4 regions of the Clostridium malenominatum genome follow, and region 2 is predicted to be linked to each of the others. Evidence: riboswitches for the same ligand, from Rfam matches in the RefSeq annotation. Region 2 holds a riboswitch; each other region holds the start of a gene.
The links. Region 2 has a riboswitch for cobalamin ahead of cobT (nicotinate-nucleotide--dimethylbenzimidazole phosphoribosyltransferase). Riboswitches for the same ligand answer to the same signal wherever they lie in the genome.

Region 1 (5,562 bases), 420 kb from region 2:
TATCTCCGTGATTTTTAAGAGAAGATTTATACTCATTTTCTAAATGTATATAATCTTTTTTTCTAATAATGTCTTCTTTAACTTTTAAAAGTGCATTCAATAATTCTTCCTGATTAATGGGCTTTAAGAGATAATCTTTCACTCCATATCCAATGGCTTTTTTGGCATATTCAAAGTCACTATATCCGCTTATTATAATAAATTCTAAATCCTTGTTTATTATTTTAGCCTTTTCTATCATGTCTAAGCCATCATAACCAGGCATTCTAATATCAGTAATTACAATATCTGGCTTTTCTCTTTCAATAATTTCTAAAGTTTCTACTCCGTCATGGGCAGTTCCTACAATATTCATGCCTATCTTGTCCCAATCCACGAGTTTCATAATAAGTTTGCATATTCTTACTTCATCGTCCGCTATGATTACACGAGTCATTTGCCCCACTCCTTAGCTATTTAAACCTTTAATTAATTTTACCATATTATTTCTTTAAAACAAAACAACCACTGCTAAGTGCAATGGTTGTTTTCTAGCTATTTCACAATTGGCTTATAAACTATATTTAAAATACCAGTTTCCTCATCCTCAATAACTTTAACCTCAACTTCATACAAAGTTCTTATTATGTTTTTTGTTAAAACTTCTTTTGGTGTTCCACATCTAACAATTTCTCCTGATTTCATGGCGTAAATCTTATCACAGTATAAAGCGGCCATATTCAAATCATGAATGGCAGCTACCACTGTTATGCCAAGGCTTTTTACTGTAGACATAAATTGAAGCTGATACTTTATGTCCAAATGATTTGTAGGTTCATCTAAAATAAGAAATTCTGTTTTTTGTGCCAATGCTCTGGCAAGAATTATCCTTTGCTTTTCCCCTCCAGAGAGAGTTGAAAAACTACGTTTAACATAGTCTTTCATTCCTACCTTTTCTAAGGATTCTTCCATAATTTCATAGTCTTTTTTATTATCTTTTTCTATAATTTTTTTATGAGGGGATCTTCCCATTAAAACCATTTCGCCAACAGTAAAATCAAAATTATAGTTATTATGCTGTGATACTACAGCCATTTTCTTTGAGGTTTCTTTAATAGAAAAATCCTTAATATTTTTCTCATCTAAGAATATTGTTCCTTTATGTGGTTTTAAAACACGATATATACACTTTAAAAACGTACTTTTTCCACTTCCGTTAGGCCCTATTATACCTACAAATTCCTTTTTTTCTACATCTATGTCTAATCCCTTTAATATGTGATTTTCACCCAAATAGGTTTCTAAACCTATAGTTTTTAGTTCCATCAAGAATTACCTCCAAATCCATAAGATTTACTTACCATAAGATATATGAAGCTAGGAGCACCTATCATGGAAATTAATATCCCTATAGGAAGCTCACTTCCTGGTAGCATAATCCTTGACAAAACATCTGCCCAGACCATGAATATAGCTCCTATTAATGCTGATATAGGAATAATTTTTTTATGGTCTGTTCCAAACAGCATTCTTGCAAGATGAGGAATAATGAGTCCCACAAAACCAATCATCCCTGATGAGTACACCACAAAACCAATTACAATAGACGTAATTACGAGATAAACTTGTCTATATTTATGAAGGTCTGTCCCTAAAGTTATGGAAACCTCCTCACCAAGGAGCATCAAATTAAGAGTTCTACACTGAGTGATAAAAAATAATGTAGCTATTATTACAATAGGAAAAATCACTCTAATATTTTCCCATTTTGCCCCTGCAAGGCTTCCCAATAACCAATAGGCTATAGTTTGTATACCCTCCCTGTCATTAACAAAATATATAATAAAGCTTGAAAATGCTGAGCATACAGTGCTTAATGCCATACCCGATAGCAAAAGCTTTGAAGAATTAGCTCTCCCCTTTACATTAGCAAGGATTAACACTAGTATTGATATCACAAAAGCTCCTATAAAAGCACATATACCTACATAATTGCTTCCAAAAACAATCCCTATACCTAGCATAATAGCTAAAGTGGCTCCAAGAGAGGCCCCTGAAGATATTCCTAGTATATATGGGTCTGCCAAAGGATTTTTTACAATAGCCTGCATAACCACTCCACATACTGAAAGTCCCATACCTACAGCAACTGCCAATATAATTCTTGGAAGTCTTACAAAATAAACAATATCGTGTACGGGACCCTTTGATAAAAGTTCTCCATCGCCCATACCAAAGAGCTTGTAGAATATTATTCCGTATACATCTTTTATCGAGATATCAAAAGAGCCCATGGTTACTGTTATTACAATAGAAAAAGCTAAGATTATTATAAGTAAAATCCCCATGCCTATGTATGTAGGTGTTCCTTTGAATAAACCACTTTCCCTATCTTTTTTAACAATACTTTTCATTACTATTTATTCCTATATAATTCAGGATATAATCCTTTTGAAATTGTCTTTATACCATCTAAAGTTCTTATACCACTTGCATAAACTTCGCTTAACATTATAGAATTAACACGCTTTGACTTTACCGCTGAAATACTCCCAAACGCTGGATTATCCATAACTTTTTTCAATGCCGAATCCCTATCAATTTCCTTGCCGTAATAAACAGTAAAAATTACTTCAGGGTTAAGTTTTACTAAATCTTCATTTCCTATTTCGCCGTTTGATTTTGCTACTAAGTCTGCTCCAACCTGTTTTGCAATATCTCCCCCGATGCTATCTTCTCCGTAAATTCTATATACTCCCTCTTTCTTTACTTCCAAAATCACTGCTTTAACAGGCTCTTTTCCTTTAACAAATTCTTTTGCTTTCTCAATTTCATTTTTCATATTATTTACGATTTTTTCAGCTTTATCTTCTACATTAAAAATTTTACCCACATTTAAAATATCATCATATTCATTTTGTAAAGTATTTGGTTTAATAACACCACTATTTTGTGACATGTATGTATTTATACTTCTTTCATGCCAAAAACCTACATCCCCTAATCTTTTTTCTCCAAATAAGGAATACCAGCTCAATATAAAATCAGGCTGTAATCCAATAACCTCTTCTTTTGTAGGTACCTTTTCCTGATATTTTACCTTGCTAAAAGCATCTTTATATTCATCTTTAACCTCATGATCTAACCCTGATGCTAATAGGATTTTATCTTCTAACCCCAATGCTAGTAATGTTTCTATCGAGTTTTGGTATACTGCCACTACCTTTTCTGGTGCCTTTTCAAATGTAATATTAACAGGTTTCTTTTCATAATTATAGGTTGTAATTGTAAGAGGATACTGTGATGTGTTCTTATTGATATCCTCTACTTTATTTTCTGTTTTGGATGAGTTTGCTACATTTTTGTTGTCACATCCACTTACTCCTAATACCATCATTGCTGATAAAACAATACTTATTACTTTTTTCATTTCAATATCTCTCCCTCTTAAGTTTAATAATTTTAATGGGTACCTTCTACTGCTGATATATTATGTTTCTCAAATATGCCCTTTATTTCCTTAGTTCTTTCCGCTTTACATTTAACAACGCAAGCACCTAGGTGAAGTTTTGTAACTCCTTCTCCTTCTAGTCTTTCCGCGATCTTTATTAAATTTTCATCTGAATTGCTTGTACACATATTGCAAGAAAAAAATGACATAAGTTCTACACTATGATTTTCATAAATACTAAAGTGTTTTTCTCTATTATTAAAAGCTCTAAAACACCCCATAGTTGAACACACTCCATTTATTTTTTCGCATACTCCAATAGCTATTTTCATTTTCTAACTCCTTACTATAAATTTTATTCATAACAATAATAGCCCCTTAACATATAGTTAAAGGGCTATTTATCCATGAAAATTTCCATAGTTATTACACCCCCTATCGCTCGTAGAGTTTTCTGTGAATAAAATTAGGCAGATGTTCTGGCTTAAGCATCAACATTCCTACAACCTTCCCAGTTTCCCAGTGGTATAATGCAGGAACTCCTCTATTACAGCGGCGGGACCGCGTGGGATTCTAACCCACTTCCCTTTTAATTAATAGATTAAATATCTATTAAACCTAATTTTTGCGTATTCAATTTTACCAAGTAAGTCTACCATAGATAATTATTTTTGGCAAATAGTAAATTTACTATAGATTATACTCATAATCCTAACATTTCAATCAATTTGAAAAAACATAAACTTCTGTCTGCCACTCCTCTATCCATCTATCATATATAAAACCTAGCTTAAGTAACAAGTTTTTTGAAGGTATGTTTTCTTTCTCAGTCATGGCTATTATTTCACAATTAGGATAGTCAATTTTAAGTTTTGGTAATAAGGCTTTTAAAACTTCGGTTATATATCCTTTTCGGCAATAAGTTGGATTAATAGAATATCCAATTGTAATAGTTTTTTCTTTTTTTGAAAGATATAAATCCCCTAAAAGGTTATCTTTGGTTTTATCAGCAATAGCAACTTGCATTCCCTTTTCCATATTTAAAGGAACTAATAATGCTTTTCTATATTCGTCTTTTGTTAAATTCTTAAAACTTTGATACCTCATCCACTCTTCATTGTTTCTATAAGTCATAAATGAATCTAAATCTTCTTCTTCAAAACATCTTAATATACATCTATCCGTTTCAATCACTATACTACCCCATTTAAAGTTTTTATTTATACAATTTACTTCACATAATAATTGCTGCTGTTACTTGTTTTATCTTAGAAGTGCATTAGCTATTAACTTATCGAATTTACGTATATCTACTCCCTTTTGTAGGTTGATTTTGATATGACCTGCTCTAGTCCATAATTCAACTTCAGCATTAAGATCAAATAACTTGCCTGCATTTTCAGTAGACCACATATTTATAGAAGAATAGGGCAAAGAATAAATCTCTACTTTCTTACCTGTAAGCCCCTGTGAGTCTCTTACAATTAATCTTTTATTCGTAAAAACTGCGCTATCACGGAATGTTTTATAAGCAGCAACCGCTACTTCTCCTTCCACCAATAAATCGTTAACGTCGTTTGGAATTGGGCATTCAGCTATCAGTGTCCATGTTAAAATATTTTGTGTTTCTGCCATTTTATTTACCTCCTATATTATAAAAACTGTCTATTTTCTTTATAAATATGTATTTTAATCTCTCAAAATTTAATCTACTCATTTAAACCACACCTTTCGTTAATACACATTTCTATAAACCACCATTCAGAAACTAGCCATTCATTAAATCTTTCAAACCATATATTTTTTCTTACTTGCCTTTTTATATATTATATCATACTTGTTACTTAGTATAAATTCTTATAGAATTAACGCCAGGTTCTATTATATGAAAAGAAACTACCTCTTTTCAAAAAATGAATCATGACGTAAAAACACCCCAGAATTCAATTAATGAATAATGCGATGTTTAGAATACTTATTAGTTTTTGTAGCTAACATCTTATAAGAAAATTTTACAATAAATTCAATACAGATTATGCTCATTTTGTGGTATTAGAGATATGTCTGAGAAAGTATCTAAACCCATCTAAAATTAAGCCGTAAATAATAAAGGTTACAACTGAACCAATGTA
Region 2 (5,562 bases):
TTAAAAATAAGAGTGAGGTAACCCTCTCTCTTATTTTAGTTTTTAGTTATATAGTTTTTTAGATGAATAGATTATAGATAAAATTCCTATGGAATTTTTATTGTTGTAGAAATTCCATAGGAATTTCCTCATATAGCACATGAAAGAAAGAGTTGTAAAATTATAGAAGATTAGAATGCTTTGTGAAATCAGAGATTCTAGAATTTTACAACCTTTATTATATTCATGAATAAATTAATCCCTTCCTGTAAAAAATACTTTATAGGGAGGGATTTGTATGGGAAAGACACCACTTAAAAAAGTTATTAAAGAAAAATTGAAAGCTAACAAAGAATTAACTGAAATGGAACAGTTAAGAGAGAAAATAAAATATGAAATAGCTGATGAATTGGGACTTAGAGATAAAGTAGAAAAACTAGGTTGGAGTTCCTTGACCTCTGAAGAAACTGGGAGAGTCGGAGGTTTAATGACTAAGAGAAAAAAAGAATTAAATATACCTAAAAATATTGACTTGCAGAAAGATAATATATAATATTTAATCTGTACCATTAAATTCACAAAGGAGAAACTTTCATGAGCTGCTATAGCAATTTTGCAAATATATATGACGGTTTAGTAAAAGAGGATATCGATTATTTTAAATGGTCAGAAATTATTTTAGATTATTGTAATAAATACAAAATAAATAGGATGAATTATTTAGATTTAGCTTGCGGTACTGGAAATATTACCGAAATTATAGGAGAAAATTTTTCAGATGTTTGGGGGGTAGATTTATCCCCAGACATGTTATCAGAGTGTGAAATAAAACTAAGAGAGAAAAATATACTGGGAAATCTAATATGCCAAGACATAGTAGAATTAGATTTATCAGGGAAAAAATTTGATTTGATAACCTGTTGTTTAGATTCTGTTAATTATATATTAGAATATGAGAATTTAATTGAGTTTTTTAACAGGGTATGTCTTCATTTGAATGAAGGTGGATTATTTATATTTGATATGAACTCATATTATAAACTATCTAATATATTGGGTAACAATACTTATACCTACGATGAAGAAGATTTATTCTATGTATGGGAAAACGTTTTTGAAGAGGAGATAGTGGACATGTATTTAACTTTTTTTTTAAAGAAGGGAGAAAGTTATAATAGGTTTGATGAAGTCCACAGGGAAAGAGCTTATAGAGAAGAGGAAATAGAAAGAGCTATCCAAAAAAGTAAATTAAATATACTTCATATACTAGATAACTATGAAAAGAATTATATAAAAGATACTACGGAAAGAATAGCCTATGTAATAGGCAAGTAATTTATTTTGGAGGTAAACAAATGGGTGATAAATTAGTTAGAGCTATCGCAAAAGATGGTGAGATAAGAATAATAGGAGCTATTACTACAGACTTAGTAAATGAGGGCGTAAGGATACATAATTGCAGTGCTACAGCAGCAGCAGCCTTAGGTAGAATGTTAACAGCTGGTGCACTGATGGGAGCTATGTTAAAGTCAGATAAAGACAAACTTACCATTCAAATGAATGGTGGAGGAGAGGCAAAGGGAGTTATAGCAACTGCTTATCCTAATGGTCAAGTTAAAGGATATATAGGAAATCCAGCAGTAGATTTACCTGCAAACATTAGAGGAAAGTTAGATGTAGGAGGAGCTATAGGAAAAGATGGAACTCTTACAGTAATAAAAGATATTGGGTTAAAGGAGCCATATGTAGGTCAAGTTCCAATTTATTCCGGAGAAATAGGAGATGACTTAGCGTATTACTTTACAGTATCAGAACAAACTCCTTCTGCTGTTGGATTAGGAGTTTTGGTTAATGAGAACTTAAGTATTAAAGCTGCTGGAGGATTTATAATACAAATGATGCCTGGAGCAGGAGAATTAACAGCAGATTTTGTAACTTATAGACTTGAAGAAGTGGCCTCCATAACAGAATTTATAGACAGAGGTATGTCTATTGAAGAAATATTAGAATTTATCTTTGAAGATATGGATTTAAAAATATTAGATAGTTTCACTCCTGAATATAAATGCAATTGTTCAAGGGAAAAGGTTGAAAGAGCGTTACTAAGTATTGGAAAAGATGATTTGCAAGAATTATATGATGATAATAAAACTGAAGAGTTAAAATGTGAATTTTGTAACAGTAGTTACCAATTCACTAATGAAGAGATTGGAAGAATATTAAGAACTTTAAATGAAAATAAATAATTGAGAATGTGATAAAAAAATAACTTGTAATATTAAATAAAAAGGAATATAATTTTATTGAACTTAATAATAATTTTAGGTGCTGTAATAGTTTAAAAGAGAAAGTGGTAAAAATCCACTGCAGCCCCCGCTACTGTATAAGCGAACGAATCCCGCATCCACTGGAGTTTTTCTGGGAAGGAGGGAAGAGAATGATGCTTGAGCCAGGAGAACTGCCTAAAATTGAGTCGATTTTGTTCTTCGGAGGGAAGAGAAAATATATTGAGGATTATAATACCTCTACCTTTGGGTAGAGGTAATTTTTTTTTATTGAGGAGGATACATATGATATTATTAGAGCAAACCTTAAAAAACATATCGTCAGGAGACAAAGAGGCAATTAAAAAGGCATGGGAAAGAATGGATAGTTTAAGCAAACCTATAGGAAGCTTAGGCAAATTAGAAGAAATTGCAGTAAAGATAGCAGGAATAACTGGACAGGTTAAGAATAAAATAAACAAGAAAAATACAATTATAATGTGTGCTGACAATGGTGTGTGGGAAGAGGGAGTTTCAGCTTGTCCTCAAGAGTTAACTGCAATAATAACAGATAATTATACCAAAGGAGTAACAGGAATAGGAGTATTATCTAAAAATGTAGGAGCAGATATAACTGTAGTTGATATAGGAGTAAATGGTAATTTTAATAATGACAAAATAATTAATAAAAAAATAGCCTACGGAACTAAAAACATAGCAAAGGAATCTGCAATGACAAGAGAAGAAGCTATTAAAGCTATTGAAGTAGGTATAGAAATAGTGGACAACTTAGTAAAAGAAGGATATGATTTGTTTGGCACTGGAGAAGCTGGAATGTGCAATACTACAACCAGTGCTGCAGTTATTAGTGTTTTTTCTGGAATGGATTCAGATTCTATTGTTGGAATGGGTTCAGGACTTACGGAAGAAGGCTTTATTAATAAAAAGAGAGTAGTAAAGGAAGCTATTAAGCTTAATAATCCAGATATAAAAGATCCTATTGATGTAATAGCTAAGGTAGGGGGATTTGATATTGCAGGACTTTGTGGATGCTTTTTAGGGGCAGCTAAAAATAGAGTACCTATAGTAATTGATGGAATAATTTCTTGTGCCGCAGCACTATGTGCCTATAAACTTAATACAAGAGTAAAGGACTTTATGTTTCCGTCACATCTCTCAGCAGAGCCTGGATCAAAATATGTAATGAATGAAATTGGTTTAAAACCATGTTTGGATATGCAAATGAGATTAGGGGAAGGATCAGGTTGTCCCCTACAATTTTCCATTATAGAATCAGCTTTGGCAATAATGAATGAAATGGCAACTTTGCAAGAAGCAAGCATAGAAGATAGTGAATTTTTGGTGGACATTAGGAAATAGTTTTTTAGGTTTTTAATGTTTTAGTTATTTAGTTTTGGTAGAAATCCATTGAGGGATTTCTTCCTTAACTAATTAAATATTCAAGTAGTGAACTAAAAAACTGGAAGACGCTAAGCATTTTCCTAGTTGACAAATTACCAATTGGCTTATATAATAGAAATTGTGTTTAAGCGATAATTTAAGTATGGCTCGATAGCTCAGTCGGTAGAGCAGAGGACTGAAAATCCTCGTGTCCCTGGTTCGATTCCTGGTCGAGCCACCATACATGCGGAAGTGGCTCAGTGGTAGAGCGTCACCTTGCCAAGGTGAACGTCGCGGGTTCGAGTCCCGTCTTCCGCTCCAAATTTTACGGCGCTATAGCCAAGTGGTAAGGCAGAGGTCTGCAAAACCTTTATCCCCAGTTCAAATCTGGGTGGCGCCTCCAAAACAAAAGCATTCAAACTTTAGTTTGAATGCTTTATTTGTCTTTTAAGGATACTGTAAATAATGATCCCCTATCTATAAGTTTACCCTTCCTTAAGTAGATTGGTTCTACCCCATGCTTATGAAGAAAGGTAATTACGTCTTTTCCATGAGAGTAGTAATTCAAGTCTCCAAAAAAAGCTAATCTATTTTCATCGAGAAGTCCAGAGCATCCTCCAATAAACCCATAGTCTAGCCCCGGTAAGGATATATCGCCTGGTGGAAGTAGTAATACATCAAAATTTTCAACCTCTAAAGTTCTTGCAATGGCGATATCGCTAGTGATTATGGCATTATCATTAACTATGGCAGTAGAGCACTTGGTGTATCCTTGTTTTACATTTATTAATTTTTTATGTTTAGTCATTTCCAATAATACTTCATCTGTATATTTAATATTGTGGATAAAATAGCTTTTTAAATTAACAGCATTCAATTTAATATTTAAAGGATATTTACTTCCCAGGCTATCTTTACACAAAGATACTTTAAAATTTAAGGATGTAAAAAAATTAAAAAAAGAGTTTTCTATGTCTTTGTGAAGAATTATATTTTCATTGTCTACGATATGCATTAAAATATCTGGATGACCGCATATTGCCTTATAAATATTAGGATTAGGAGGGCATTTAATGGGTTGAAAACCTAAATTTAATAAATTAATTTCTTCTTCATCATCAATTCGATAATCGACTATTGCATAATTTTTCATAAAAACCTCCATACTATCTTATATTAATTTTAAATTATAATTAACTTATTGTCGATATTTATGTTCTTTCATTATGAATATAGCTAATAATTAAACACATACTATTTATAGAAAGGAGTGAGGAATATGCAATGTTTTAAGCTTATATACGAAAAGGATTTTGATGGACTAATAGAAGAATTGGAAGAAATGAGAGAGTATTTTAAATCTAGGCATATTGAAATAGGTATCGCTGAGAGTATGGAAGATAAAACTCACTTCATAAATATATATTTTCCAGATAAGAAGATTGAAGAAAAAGCGTTAAATATATTTCATCATCATATAGGAAATATATTATATAAAGCTTTAATAGAAGAATTTGATGAAAAATGCATGATAGACTTTATTACAGAAGCCTATTTTTTTCTGAATGAAGATGAATTAAGAGATGTAAGAATTAAAAGTTTAAATATACTTAATAATGATAAGCTCCCGATAAATGATAATAATATATTTTATATAAATAGAAAAAACGAGTTGATAGATAAAATTATTGAGTGTATAGCGGATAAAAATGAAATCAACATAAAAGGATTTTTAACTTTTAGAATTAAACCTCTTAGGGATGAAATAGAGAAAATAATAGATAAGATAGTAGAAGAGTATTTGATTGAAAAGGAATATAATGAATTTATTAAGCTTTTAAAATATTTTGTTGAGATACAAGATAGTAGAATTGAATTAGTTAATATAATTATTAAAGAGGATGGAAATTATAGTGTG
Region 3 (5,562 bases), 330 kb from region 2:
CTACAGCAGCAAAACATTCAAAAATAGATGAAGCTAAAAACTATGTTCATGAAGCTCAAAGACTTCTTGGAGTATTTAGAAGAGAATTATCAGATGTAAACTTGTCCTCAAATATAGACATAAATGTAGGCTCCTTTGCAACCTTTGCAGATTACTTCTTTGATGGGCTCATATCAGACTGGGTTGTACAATCAAGAATAAATGATTCCTTGAACAATGTATATGCTACCTCCGACAATGTAAATAAATTATTAAATGTCTTAGGAAGAAATCTTAATGATTTTGAAAGAGAATTAAGGGGTGTGGAAGAAGAAATTCGCGGAATTATTGAGGGATAGTAATTAAGAGTAAATTTAAATTAAAAGTGAGGGGAATATATGATAAACTTTGAAAAGCCACGAATTTGTGTAAGTAGATGTCTTGGATTTGAAGCCTGTAGATATGATGGACAGATGAATTCTCAGGATTTTATAGAAAAGCTAAAAGGTGAAGTAGAAATTATTACAGTTTGCCCCGAAGTCCAAATTGGACTGCCAATACCTAGGGAATCTTTAAGAATAATTAAAGAAAAGGAAGAGCTATATTTAATCCAACCTAAAACAGGAGGAGACTTTACAAAGGATATGGTAGAGTTTTCTAAAGAGTTTATAGGAGAGCTTAAGGATATAGATGGTTTCATACTAAAGAGCCGTTCCCCTTCTTGTGGTATTAAAGAGGTTAAAATATACAACGGAAGAGAAAAAGCTTCAAGTTCTGAAAAAGGAGTAGGCTTTTTTGCAGAAGCAGCTATTAAAAACTATCCTAATTATCCTATAGAGGATGAAGGAAGGCTGACTAATTATAAAATTAGGGAACACTTTTTAACCAGAATTTATATAAATGCTGCTTTTAGAGGGATAAAAAATGCTAATACCATGGGAGAACTAGTTAAATTCCACAGTAGAAATAAAATGCTTCTCATGGCATATAATCAAAAGGAGTTAAAGGAACTAGGGAACATTGTAGCAAATCATGAAAAGTATAAAGTGGAAAAAGTATTAGAGGAGTATGAAAGACATTTAAAAATGGCTTTTTCTAAAAATGCTAGGTATACTTCTAATATAAATGTTCTAAATAAATCTATGGCTCTGTTTTCAAAATATATAACCTTAGAGGAAAAGGAATTTATAAGAGATACCATAGAAAAATATAGGGAAGGCAAATTGCCCTTAAGTACTTGTTTATACATGATAAAATCCTATGCCATTAGATTTGGAATAACAGAGATGCTAGAACAAAGTTTTTTCGCCCCTTATCCTGATGACCTAATAGAATTAAGAGATTCAGGGAAAGGACGAGAGGAATAGAATAATAAAATGTTAGAAACTCAAAGAACACCAATGACGGAGGCCATGTATTATGGTATAGAGCCCGTTGAAGAAATTATAGAACTAGTTTTAGATAAGGCAGAGAACAGATGAAAAAGTATAGATGGAGTGGTAATTATGATAAGAAAAGCAAATAGGGAAGACTTAAAAGTTATTATGAAAATTATTAAGGAAACTATTGTTGAAATGCATTCCTATAATAACTATCAGTGGGATGAAAATTATCCTAAGGAAAAAGATTTTGCAAAGGATATAGAAAAAGGTGACTTATATGTAATAGAAAAAGAAGGTGAGCTTCTTGGATTCGCTTGCATTAACAGAGAAGAGCCTGATGAATATAAAGAATTAAACTGGTCCTTAGATGAAGATGCATTGGTTGTACACAGAATGGCTGTAAGTGGTAACCGTAGACAAAGGGGAATAGGAACGGAACTTATAAACTTTGCCCATGAATTAGCACTAAGAAATAACATAAGATATTTAAAAACAGATACCTATTCATTGAATATAAAAATGAACGGATTTTTTAAGAAAAGTGGTTATAAGCTTATTGGAGAGATGAGTTTTTTGGGGAAAGAAAAAACTTTTTATTGTTATGAAAAAGTATTAGAAATTTAGAATTATAAAGAAAAAGTCATTAACATAAGCCCTATTATAAAAATAGCAGGATGAAATATTACAAAATTTGCATTGACAACAATTACTAATTGTATTAGTATAGACAATGAAATAAAACTTAATATTAATATAAGGTTTACATATGTAATTAATAGGGAAGTTGGTTAAAACCACACAGCCCCCGCTACTGTAAAATGGACGAACCCTTATAGCCACTGATTATTAAATTGGGAAGGTAAGGTAGTAGGATGAAATTGAAGTCAGGAGACCTGCCTTATAAAAATTAATTATTTATCTCGGTGGGAGGTAGCGGTTAAAATTTTATTTGTGTGAATTATGGCTACTTTTTTTGAGTAGCCTTTTTTTATTGAGTAAAAATAATAAGCCCTTCCATGAAATTACCTACACATATTAATTAAGAGGAGGATTTTATTATGAAAAAAAGACTTTTTAAATTTATCTTGGTGTTAATGTTAATACCTATTTTCGTTTTATCTGGTTGTGCCAAGGATGAAAGGGAAAAACAAGCAGATAAGGATAACACAATTATATTAGTGGATAACGTAGGAAGAAAGGTAGAATTGCCTTTCCCAGTAAAAAAAGCAGTAGTAGCTAATAGATACAATAGCGAACTTATTCGTGCCTGTGGAGCCATAAATGGTGTAATTGCAGTAGATATGGGTACTGCCCAAGATAGAGAATATTGGAAACAATTTGACCCTAAAAACACTATCGGAAAAGATGCAAAGGATCTTAACTATGAGAAAATAGCTGAATTAGGTGCAGAAGTACTAATTCTTCCTGCCAATGGATCTTATGAAGAAGCTGAGAAAAAACTAGAGCCATTTGGAATAAAGGTATTTGTTATTTCAGGATATGATACGGCAGATTTTCAAAATCAAATAACTAACATAGGTAAAATGTTTGATAAAGAAAAAGAAGCGGAAAAGTTTATAAAATATTTTAATGAGCCAATTGAGTACATAAAAAAAGCTCTTAAAGATGTTGAAAAGAAGAAGGTGTATTTTGAAAGTACCACAGAATATAATACATCTTTCCCAGGAGACTATTATGCTAACATGATAAACTACTCTGGGGGAATAAATATTTTTGAAGATGCACCTAAAGATATGCATGGTAAAAAGGTAGATTCAGAAGAGATAGTAAAAAGGAATCCAGACTTCATATTTAAAAATGTTACTCCAGATAAAGCTATAAAAGGCACAGGATTATATGAGGCGCCGTCTAAAGAGTTAATGGATAAAACAATTGAAGATATTAAAAAACGTGCAGGCTGGGATGAAACTAATGCTGTAAAAAATAACAATGTATATACCATGTCACAGTTTGGCCATGGTGGAGCATCTAAATTAATAGGGGCTGTATATATGGCTAAATGGATGTACCCTGAACAACTTAAGGATTTGAATCCTGATGAAATATATAGACAATGGCTTGAAGACTTCCAAGGGTTTAAAAATTTACAGGGACATTTCTACCCAGAAATAAAGAAATAAAGTAAAGCAAATTGAGGTGGCATCATTGAATATATCCCAAAGTGATATACGAAGAAAATATGATAAAAAAGTTAAAATAAAACTTTTGTTTATTCCTATAAGTATTATTGTAACCATCATACTTATGGCTATCTTTACAGGAGTGGGAGCTGTAGATGTTTCTTTAAAAGAAATACTTAGTGCTATAAAAAATATTATAACTAATAATTCAGTTAATATGGAACAAAAGGTAATAGTATTTTTAAGGCTTCCAAGAATCATTTTATCTGTTTTAGCTGGAATGGGACTTGCTGTATCGGGAACTATAATGCAGGGAATTACTAAAAATTCTATGGCAAGCCCTTTTACCATAGGGATATCCTCAGCAGCGGCTTGTGGAGCGTCTATAGCAATGATTTTTGGAATAAGCTTGTTTTCCAATAGTAACTTAGGGATTATTTCAAATGCATTTATTTTCGCTATTCTTTGTGCAATATTTGTATATTCTATTTCCATAAAACTAGGAATGAAACCAGAAGCAATAATACTATCTGGTATAGCCATAAATTATCTATTTAGTGCAGTAACCTCAACTATCCATTTTTACGCTGATGACCATCAACTGGCATCAGCAGTACAATGGACTTTTGGAAGTATAAATGGTGCTAAATGGTCACATGTTTTATTGTTAGGTGTTATATTAAGTGTAAGTTTATGTGTATTTATGAGACATTCTTGGATTTTAAATGCCATGGTTTCAGGTGGCGATGAAATGGCTAAAACTCTCGGAATAAATCCAGATAAAAGCAGGACCGTTGTTGGAGTATTTTCAGTGTTTTTAACAGCAGCAATAGTAAGTTTCACAGGAGTAATAGGCTTTGTAGGACTAGTGGCTCCCCATATAGCACGGCTTATGGTAGGAGGAGATCACAGATTTTTAATACCCTATTCAGCAATATTTGGAGGAATATTACTATTGGTTTCAGACACCATTGGGAGAACTTTATTAGCTCCTGTAAATATTCCAGTGGGTATAGTAGTTTCATACCTTGGTGTACCTTTGTTTATACATTTAATAATTCAAAATAGGAAGGAGTATTTTTAATGAAATTAAAAGTTGATAAACTGGGATTTTCTTATGAAAAGACTCCAATATTAAAAGATATAAGTTTTGAAACCAATAGTGGTGAAATAACTTGTTTACTTGGACCTAATGGAACGGGAAAAACTACTTTACTAAAATGTATAAGCAGAATAATACCACCTTCCTCTGGTAATGTTCTTGTAGATGGAACACTTATAAATAAAATGAATACAAAGGAACTAGCAAAATTATTTAGCTATGTTCCTCAAAGTACCCACACTGCATTTCCTATCAGCGTAATTGATACAGTTTTAATGGGTAGAGTGCAAAATATAAATTTTAAAGTGAAAGAAGAAGACAAAGAAATAGTTTTTAATATATTAGAAGAGATGAATTTAAATAATATAGCTTTTAAAAATATCAACAATCTTAGTGGAGGAGAAAGACAAAGGGTATTTATTGCAAAAGCAATAGCTCAACAATCACCTATAATTCTTTTAGATGAACCAACTAGTAGTTTGGATATGAAAAATCAGCTAGAAACCTTAGAAATAATAAGCTCCTTAGTAAAAGAAAAAAATATTATGGCTATAATGTCTATTCATGACCTAAACATAGCTTCAATGTATGGAGATAAAATAATTATGCTTAAAAACTCTGGAGTATACTCATATGGAAATACAAAGGAAGTAATAAATGAAGAAAATATAAAACAAGTATATGGAGTTAATACAATAGTAAAAAATATGGATGAAACAACATATACATTCTTGTGCAAACAATAAAATTTGAAATTTTAAATTTAGGGGACGGTTAATAACTTTCAAGCTTTTAGACAAGCATTATAGTGAAAAGTTGATAACTGTCCCTATATATATAAATAAAAAATGTTGAATTACTAGTATTGTATTTAAGACTACTAAGTGGCAAAATTAAAGATAAGGTAATGAAAATATTAGAAGATTTGAATAAAAAGTCAGAGGGTACAGCTATGAAA
Region 4 (5,562 bases), 480 kb from region 2:
TCATAAGACTTCATAGTTGATGGATGGCATATGCTTGCATCTTCAACTTCCCTTGGCTCTTTAGGTTTGGGTATATTTTTAAAGCCACCATATTCTCTAAGGATTAAATACAGCATATTTTGAATATTTTGCTGATCCGCTACCTTAAAATATTTCATTATATGAGAATAGTTTCTCATATCCATTTTTGTATTTTCGCCCCTTGACTTCATGGTCTCAGCAGTAAATTTCCCAAGCCTTAAATACTCCCTTCCAGAGTTTCCATAGGGAATTATATCCCCCAAACACTTCTGAAGACCCTCATATACAGAATTTATAACAGTTGGTGGACTTCCCATAAGGTCTACAAATACTAAATCACTAGTTTTTATGTCCGTAATCATATTTTCACTTTTCACATGGTCCATCTCTGAAGTTCCATAGTAAAGTTTAAGTTCAAGAACATTTTCATAGTTTAACTCTATTTCCTTCCCCGCTTTTATTAAATTTTTTATAGCAGGTGCTGATACAGTTATAAAAGTTATCTTCATTTACATCCCCCTTTCTACCATTTAAACTACTCTTTTGGCATAAAAAATTGGCTTATTAGTTTCTTTATCTTGTGTTATTTCTGCCTCTACCTTAAACACATCCTTCAATACATTGCTTTCTAGCACTGTCCATGGGTCTCCCTTTTTAAATATTTTTTTATCTTTTATAACTATAAGTTCATCAGAATACCTAGCTGCATGATTTATATCATGAATAACCATTACTATAGTTATGTTTTCCTCCTTATTAAGCCTTGATATAAGCTCTAGTATTTCAAGCTGATGGCATATATCAAGATAGGTAGTAGGCTCGTCTAGTATTAGTATTTCTGGTTTTTGTGCTATGGCCATAGCTATCCAAGCCCTTTGTCTTTCCCCACCAGAAAGGGCATTTATCTTTCTGTTTTTAAAATTACTAAGACCTGTTTTTTCTATGGCCCATTCCACTATTTTGTTATCCTCATTAGCTATACCCTTCCACCACTCTTTATGAGTGAATCTTCCATACTGAACCAACTCTCTTACTGTTACATCGCTGATGGTTTCATTGCTTTGGCAAAGTAGTGCCATTTTTTTAGCTATATTCTTTGTTTTCATTTTAAATATATTGCATTCATCTAGAAGTACTTGCCCCTTATCAGCCTTTATACTTCTTGTTATAGCACGAATTAAGGTAGTCTTTCCCGAGCCATTTGGACCAATTATAGAGTAGATTTTTCCTCTCTCTATATTAAGATTTATATCATCTAAAACTTTGTAGTTTTTATAACTTACCGTTAAATTTTCAATCTTTAATACACTATTATCCCTCATATGAAATCCCTACCTTCTTAACAAATATAAAAAGAATGGTGCTCCCAGCACTGCCATTACAATGCCTACTGGAATTTCCGTTGGACTTAATACCGTTCTTGCGAAAACATCGCTAAACATCAATAACACTGCCCCTAAAAGAGCTGAAGCAGGAAACATGTATTTATAATCATTGCCTAGTATAAGCCTAATACTATGAGGAACAATAAGCCCTACGAAGCCTAAAAGTCCCACCACACTTACAGATGAAGCTGCAAGGAATGCAGCTAGTGCTGTAAAACCAAGTCTTGTCCTCTCTACATTTAGACCAAGTCCCCTTGCTACATCATCTCCTAAAATCAAAATGTTAAGCTTTTCAGAAAATATTATAGCTAAAGCTATTCCTATTATTGTATAAGGCAAAATAGTTCCTACCTCTGGCCAGCTTCTAGCTGATAAACTCCCATTCATAAAGGTAAGAGCTCCATGGACTCTATCACTATAAAATACTAAGGTTCCCGAAATTCCCGCTCCGAATAAAGAAGACACTGCAACCCCTGCTAGTATTATTCTTGTGGGCTGTATTCCACCCTTCCATGCCAGAATATATATAATACTTGCTGCTAGCATGGCCCCTATAAAGGCCGCAATAGGTACCAATCCTTGATACTGTGGTAAAACAACTAATATTACGATTCCAAAAAGCCCTGCTCCGCTGCTTATGCCAATTATGCTTGGATCTGCTAAAGGATTATTCATTACACCCTGTAAAATAGCACCTGCCAATGCAAGATTTACCCCTACCAATGCTGCAAGTATCATTCTAGGTAGCCTTATATTCCAAATTACCATCCTTTCAGCACTTCCATCGTCATTCATTATCACTTCAAATATACGCCTTGCTCCCACCTGAAGAGTGCCTTTTGAATTACCTAATATGAAGCCTGCTAGGAGAAGTACCGCTAATATGAATATTACTGTTATTTTGTATTTCTTACTGTCTTTAATTGAAATATTATTTTCCATACCACTCTGTCAACTCTCCGTATACTTCAGGGTATACACTCCTTGCCATATATTCTATAGCTTCATTGTAGTAAGGCCCTGCATTATAGAGAAAATACTCTTGTGGCAAATAAACTACTCTTCCCTCCGAAATCCCCTTTACTCCCTTCCATACTGGGTTGGATTTAAAGTGATTTTCCATAGATTTTTTAGCTTCTTCATTGCTGGAAATCATGCTAGTAACTAGAACATAATCTGGATTTTTTCCAACTATGTACTCTATATCTAAAGGTGTTGTTTCTGAGCCTATAGTGTCTGCTGGAAGATCTGATGCAATATTTTTAAGCTTTAAAATCTTAGCCACATCTCCTGCTATGCTGTTATCAAGCTTCACTGCTAAGGATTTAGATGTTACATATAAAATCACCACTGACTTACTTTCAGAGGGTAGCTTTGATACAAAAGCTTCCTTTTCATTCTTAAGCTCCTCTATTTTTCTTTCAGCCTCTTTTGTATTATCAAGTATTTTTCCAAAGGCTTTATAGGTTGAAATTACATCATCAAAACCTCTTATGTGAGTGGTAATTACTTTAAACCCCATGTCTTTAAGTTTTTTTGCCTGGGTTGATTGAGTTCCTACTTGGGCAATAATTAAATCTGGTTTTTCAGCTATAATGGCTTCCATATCTACAGAATAAACGGCACCTACTTTAGGAAGCTTCATGATTTCTTCCTTGTATTCAGGTATAAGCTTTATATTTTCTGAAACATCGGAAGTACACACAGATTTCCCACCCAAATCGTACCAAATATTAAGAGGAGTTCCTGATAACACAGCCACTTTTTCAGGTTTTTTATCTAAAACAATGTGATTTTTTAAATAATCCCTTATAGCTAAAGGGTAAGTTTCACCTTTTACATCTATTGACAGCTCCTTATCTGTTGCCTTGTCCACACTTTTTGAATTACTTAATCCACCTACATTAGAGGTTTTAGCACAAGCTGTAAAGCTTGTTAATAATAAAACTACTAACACTAAACTTAAGACTTTTTTCATATCCCTCATCCTCTCTTTAAAATAAAAAAGATTTCAATATCGAACCCTACGATTATTGAAATCCTGAATCTTTTTTATACATACATTTTGTTATTAAGTAAGTTAAATAATTAAAATAAAAATCCTCCTGACAAAGCATCAGGAGGATAGTAAATACAAAATGATATAGAAATAAATTTCCAAACACTATCTATCGCTCGTAGAATTCTCAGTGTAATAAACAGGCAGGTCTTCTGGCTTAAGTATCATAGCCTTTTGCATCCTTCCCAGTTTCCCAGTGGAATATTGCAAAAAACTCCTCTATTACAGCGGCGGGACCGCGTGGGATTCAAACCCACTTCCCTTTTAATTAACAGATAAAAAACTCTGTTAAACCTATTTTCCAAATATTTAATTTTCATGTATACTCTAACACACTATGAAATAATAATCAAGCTATTTTTAATATTCTATATTATTATCTTAAATGTAGATTATACGAAAATTTTGTCTGTCTAATTTACTCAAAATAGTTCCTTATATGTTATAATTTAGAGTATAATAATTATTTCATAAAATATTATGCTCAGTAGTCCAGATAAATTAATATAAAAATTTGCAAGGTATAGGATGGTGCTTATGAAGAATAAAAATTCCAAACACAATATAGTAAATAAAACTAAATTAATTTTTATTCCTTTAATTGTTGCCTTAATTTCTATTTTAAGTGTGAGTAGCGCTACTTTTTATATAAGCAAAACCTCATTGTTAAAACAAATGAATGAAGATGGAATAAACCTTGTAAAACAAGTGGCAAATCAATTATCAGATAATCACAATTCCTTAGAAACAATTAATGAAATGTTGGAAGATAAAATAAGAGTAGCTTCAAATGTACTTATAAAAAACCAAAATAATTTAAGTAATGAATTTTTAAAAGACCAATTAAAGAAACTAAAGGTGGATGAATTACATTGGATGAACAAAGAAGGAAAAATACTTTATTCAACAGTGGAAGGATACATAGATTGGATACCATATAAAGGTCATCCCCTATATGATTTTGTATTAAGTGATAACCTAGAGCTAATGGAAGCTATAAGGCCGGATGCAAAGTTTGGCAATTTTATGAAATATGGTTCTGTAAAGAATATAGATGGAAATTTCGTACAAGTAGGTATTTTAGCAAATAATATTGAAACGTTAACTAAAAAGTTTTCTTATCAAAATCTTATAGAAGGTTTGATGAAAAAAGAGAATATTATCTATGCACTTTTAGTGGACAATAACTTAAAGGCTATAGCAGACAGTAATAAAGAAAATATAGGAATTATTTATAAAGACGATGAAACTTTAAAGGAGGCTCTTAAAGGAAATACCTTTGCTAAAGAATGGTATTATGATAAAACTCAGTCCAAGGTTCTTGATATAGCAATTCCTGTTTTCCTTGAAGGCAAAATCACAGGAGCTATTAATATAGGACTTTCTATGAACCAGGTTTACTTGTTAATATATAAAAACTTTTTCATATCTTTAATTATTACAATTTCTATGGGTGCCATTCTTTTTATAATAATGCGCAAAAACATTATTGAACCAGTAAATAAATTAAATGAAAATATTATGGAAATAGATTTAGAAAACAATTTAGATTATAGATTACCTTTATTTAAAAATGACACCTTCTTTGGAATTTCTTATTCCATAAACAAAATACTTAATGAAACCTATATGTATTTTCATAAGCTTATGGAACATCAAGTAGAATTAAACGTATCAAACGAGGAGTTATCTGCAACCTATCAACAATTGTCTGCGTCGGAGGAAGAATTAAGGGCTCAGTATAAGGAAATACAAAGTTATACAGAAAAATTAGAAAATCTAACCGAAAAATATAACATTGCCATTAAAGGTACAAATAGCGCAGTATGGGAAATCGACTTAGAGTCTAATACTATATGTCTTTTTAATGAATTCAAAAATATTACTGATGTTTCTTTCCATGGAAAAGAAGATTTGCATAAAGTCTTTGATAAAATTTTTTATTCAGAAGATAAACAATTATTAATAGAAGAGTATTTAAAATATAAACGTAACAAGACACAAGAAATTTATTATAAAATACGCACAAAGTCTACTGATGAAAATTTTAGATGGATATTAATCAACGGAAAAGGTATATTTGATTCACTAGGAAAT

Region 1: linked by a shared signal. The riboswitch ahead of ABDZ69_RS04615 (CGGC domain-containing protein) and the one ahead of cobT (nicotinate-nucleotide--dimethylbenzimidazole phosphoribosyltransferase) in region 2 are both predicted to bind cobalamin.
Region 3: linked by a shared signal. The riboswitch ahead of ABDZ69_RS04180 (ABC transporter substrate-binding protein) and the one ahead of cobT (nicotinate-nucleotide--dimethylbenzimidazole phosphoribosyltransferase) in region 2 are both predicted to bind cobalamin.
Region 4: linked by a shared signal. The riboswitch ahead of ABDZ69_RS04905 (ABC transporter substrate-binding protein) and the one ahead of cobT (nicotinate-nucleotide--dimethylbenzimidazole phosphoribosyltransferase) in region 2 are both predicted to bind cobalamin.

What each region holds. Positions count from the first base shown of each region.
Region 1 covers NZ_BAAACF010000001.1:922,896-928,457, reverse strand. The annotation lists gene ABDZ69_RS04635 (response regulator transcription factor) at 1-436, opposite strand, end outside; gene ABDZ69_RS04630 (ABC transporter ATP-binding protein) at 535-1,305, opposite strand; gene ABDZ69_RS04625 (FecCD family ABC transporter permease) at 1,305-2,393, opposite strand; gene ABDZ69_RS04620 (ABC transporter substrate-binding protein) at 2,396-3,409, opposite strand; gene ABDZ69_RS04615 (CGGC domain-containing protein) at 3,442-3,762, opposite strand; cobalamin riboswitch at 3,883-4,067, opposite strand; gene ABDZ69_RS04610 (GNAT family N-acetyltransferase) at 4,154-4,624, opposite strand; gene ABDZ69_RS04605 (PH domain-containing protein) at 4,694-5,065, opposite strand.
Region 2 covers NZ_BAAACF010000001.1:503,555-509,116, forward strand. The annotation lists gene ABDZ69_RS02545 (alpha/beta-type small acid-soluble spore protein) at 278-532, shown strand; gene ABDZ69_RS02550 (methyltransferase domain-containing protein) at 574-1,314, shown strand; gene hslO (Hsp33 family molecular chaperone HslO) at 1,335-2,225, shown strand; cobalamin riboswitch at 2,286-2,459, shown strand; gene cobT (nicotinate-nucleotide--dimethylbenzimidazole phosphoribosyltransferase) at 2,550-3,623, shown strand; tRNA gene ABDZ69_RS02565 (tRNA-Phe) at 3,810-3,885, shown strand; tRNA gene ABDZ69_RS02570 (tRNA-Gly) at 3,891-3,965, shown strand; tRNA gene ABDZ69_RS02575 (tRNA-Cys) at 3,974-4,047, shown strand; gene ABDZ69_RS02580 (DUF6873 family GME fold protein) at 4,081-4,797, opposite strand; gene ytxC (putative sporulation protein YtxC) at 4,924-5,562, shown strand, end outside.
Region 3 covers NZ_BAAACF010000001.1:835,485-841,046, forward strand. The annotation lists gene ABDZ69_RS04165 (synaptonemal complex protein 1) at 1-338, shown strand, start outside; gene ABDZ69_RS04170 (YbgA family protein) at 378-1,346, shown strand; gene ABDZ69_RS04175 (GNAT family N-acetyltransferase) at 1,485-1,985, shown strand; cobalamin riboswitch at 2,101-2,276, shown strand; gene ABDZ69_RS04180 (ABC transporter substrate-binding protein) at 2,420-3,502, shown strand; gene ABDZ69_RS04185 (FecCD family ABC transporter permease) at 3,528-4,586, shown strand; gene ABDZ69_RS04190 (ABC transporter ATP-binding protein) at 4,586-5,350, shown strand; gene ABDZ69_RS04195 (response regulator transcription factor) at 5,557-5,562, shown strand, end outside.
Region 4 covers NZ_BAAACF010000001.1:981,319-986,880, reverse strand. The annotation lists gene ABDZ69_RS04920 (cobaltochelatase subunit CobN) at 1-530, opposite strand, end outside; gene ABDZ69_RS04915 (ABC transporter ATP-binding protein) at 552-1,343, opposite strand; gene ABDZ69_RS04910 (FecCD family ABC transporter permease) at 1,353-2,348, opposite strand; gene ABDZ69_RS04905 (ABC transporter substrate-binding protein) at 2,338-3,384, opposite strand; cobalamin riboswitch at 3,591-3,778, opposite strand; gene ABDZ69_RS04900 (EAL domain-containing protein) at 4,003-5,562, shown strand, end outside.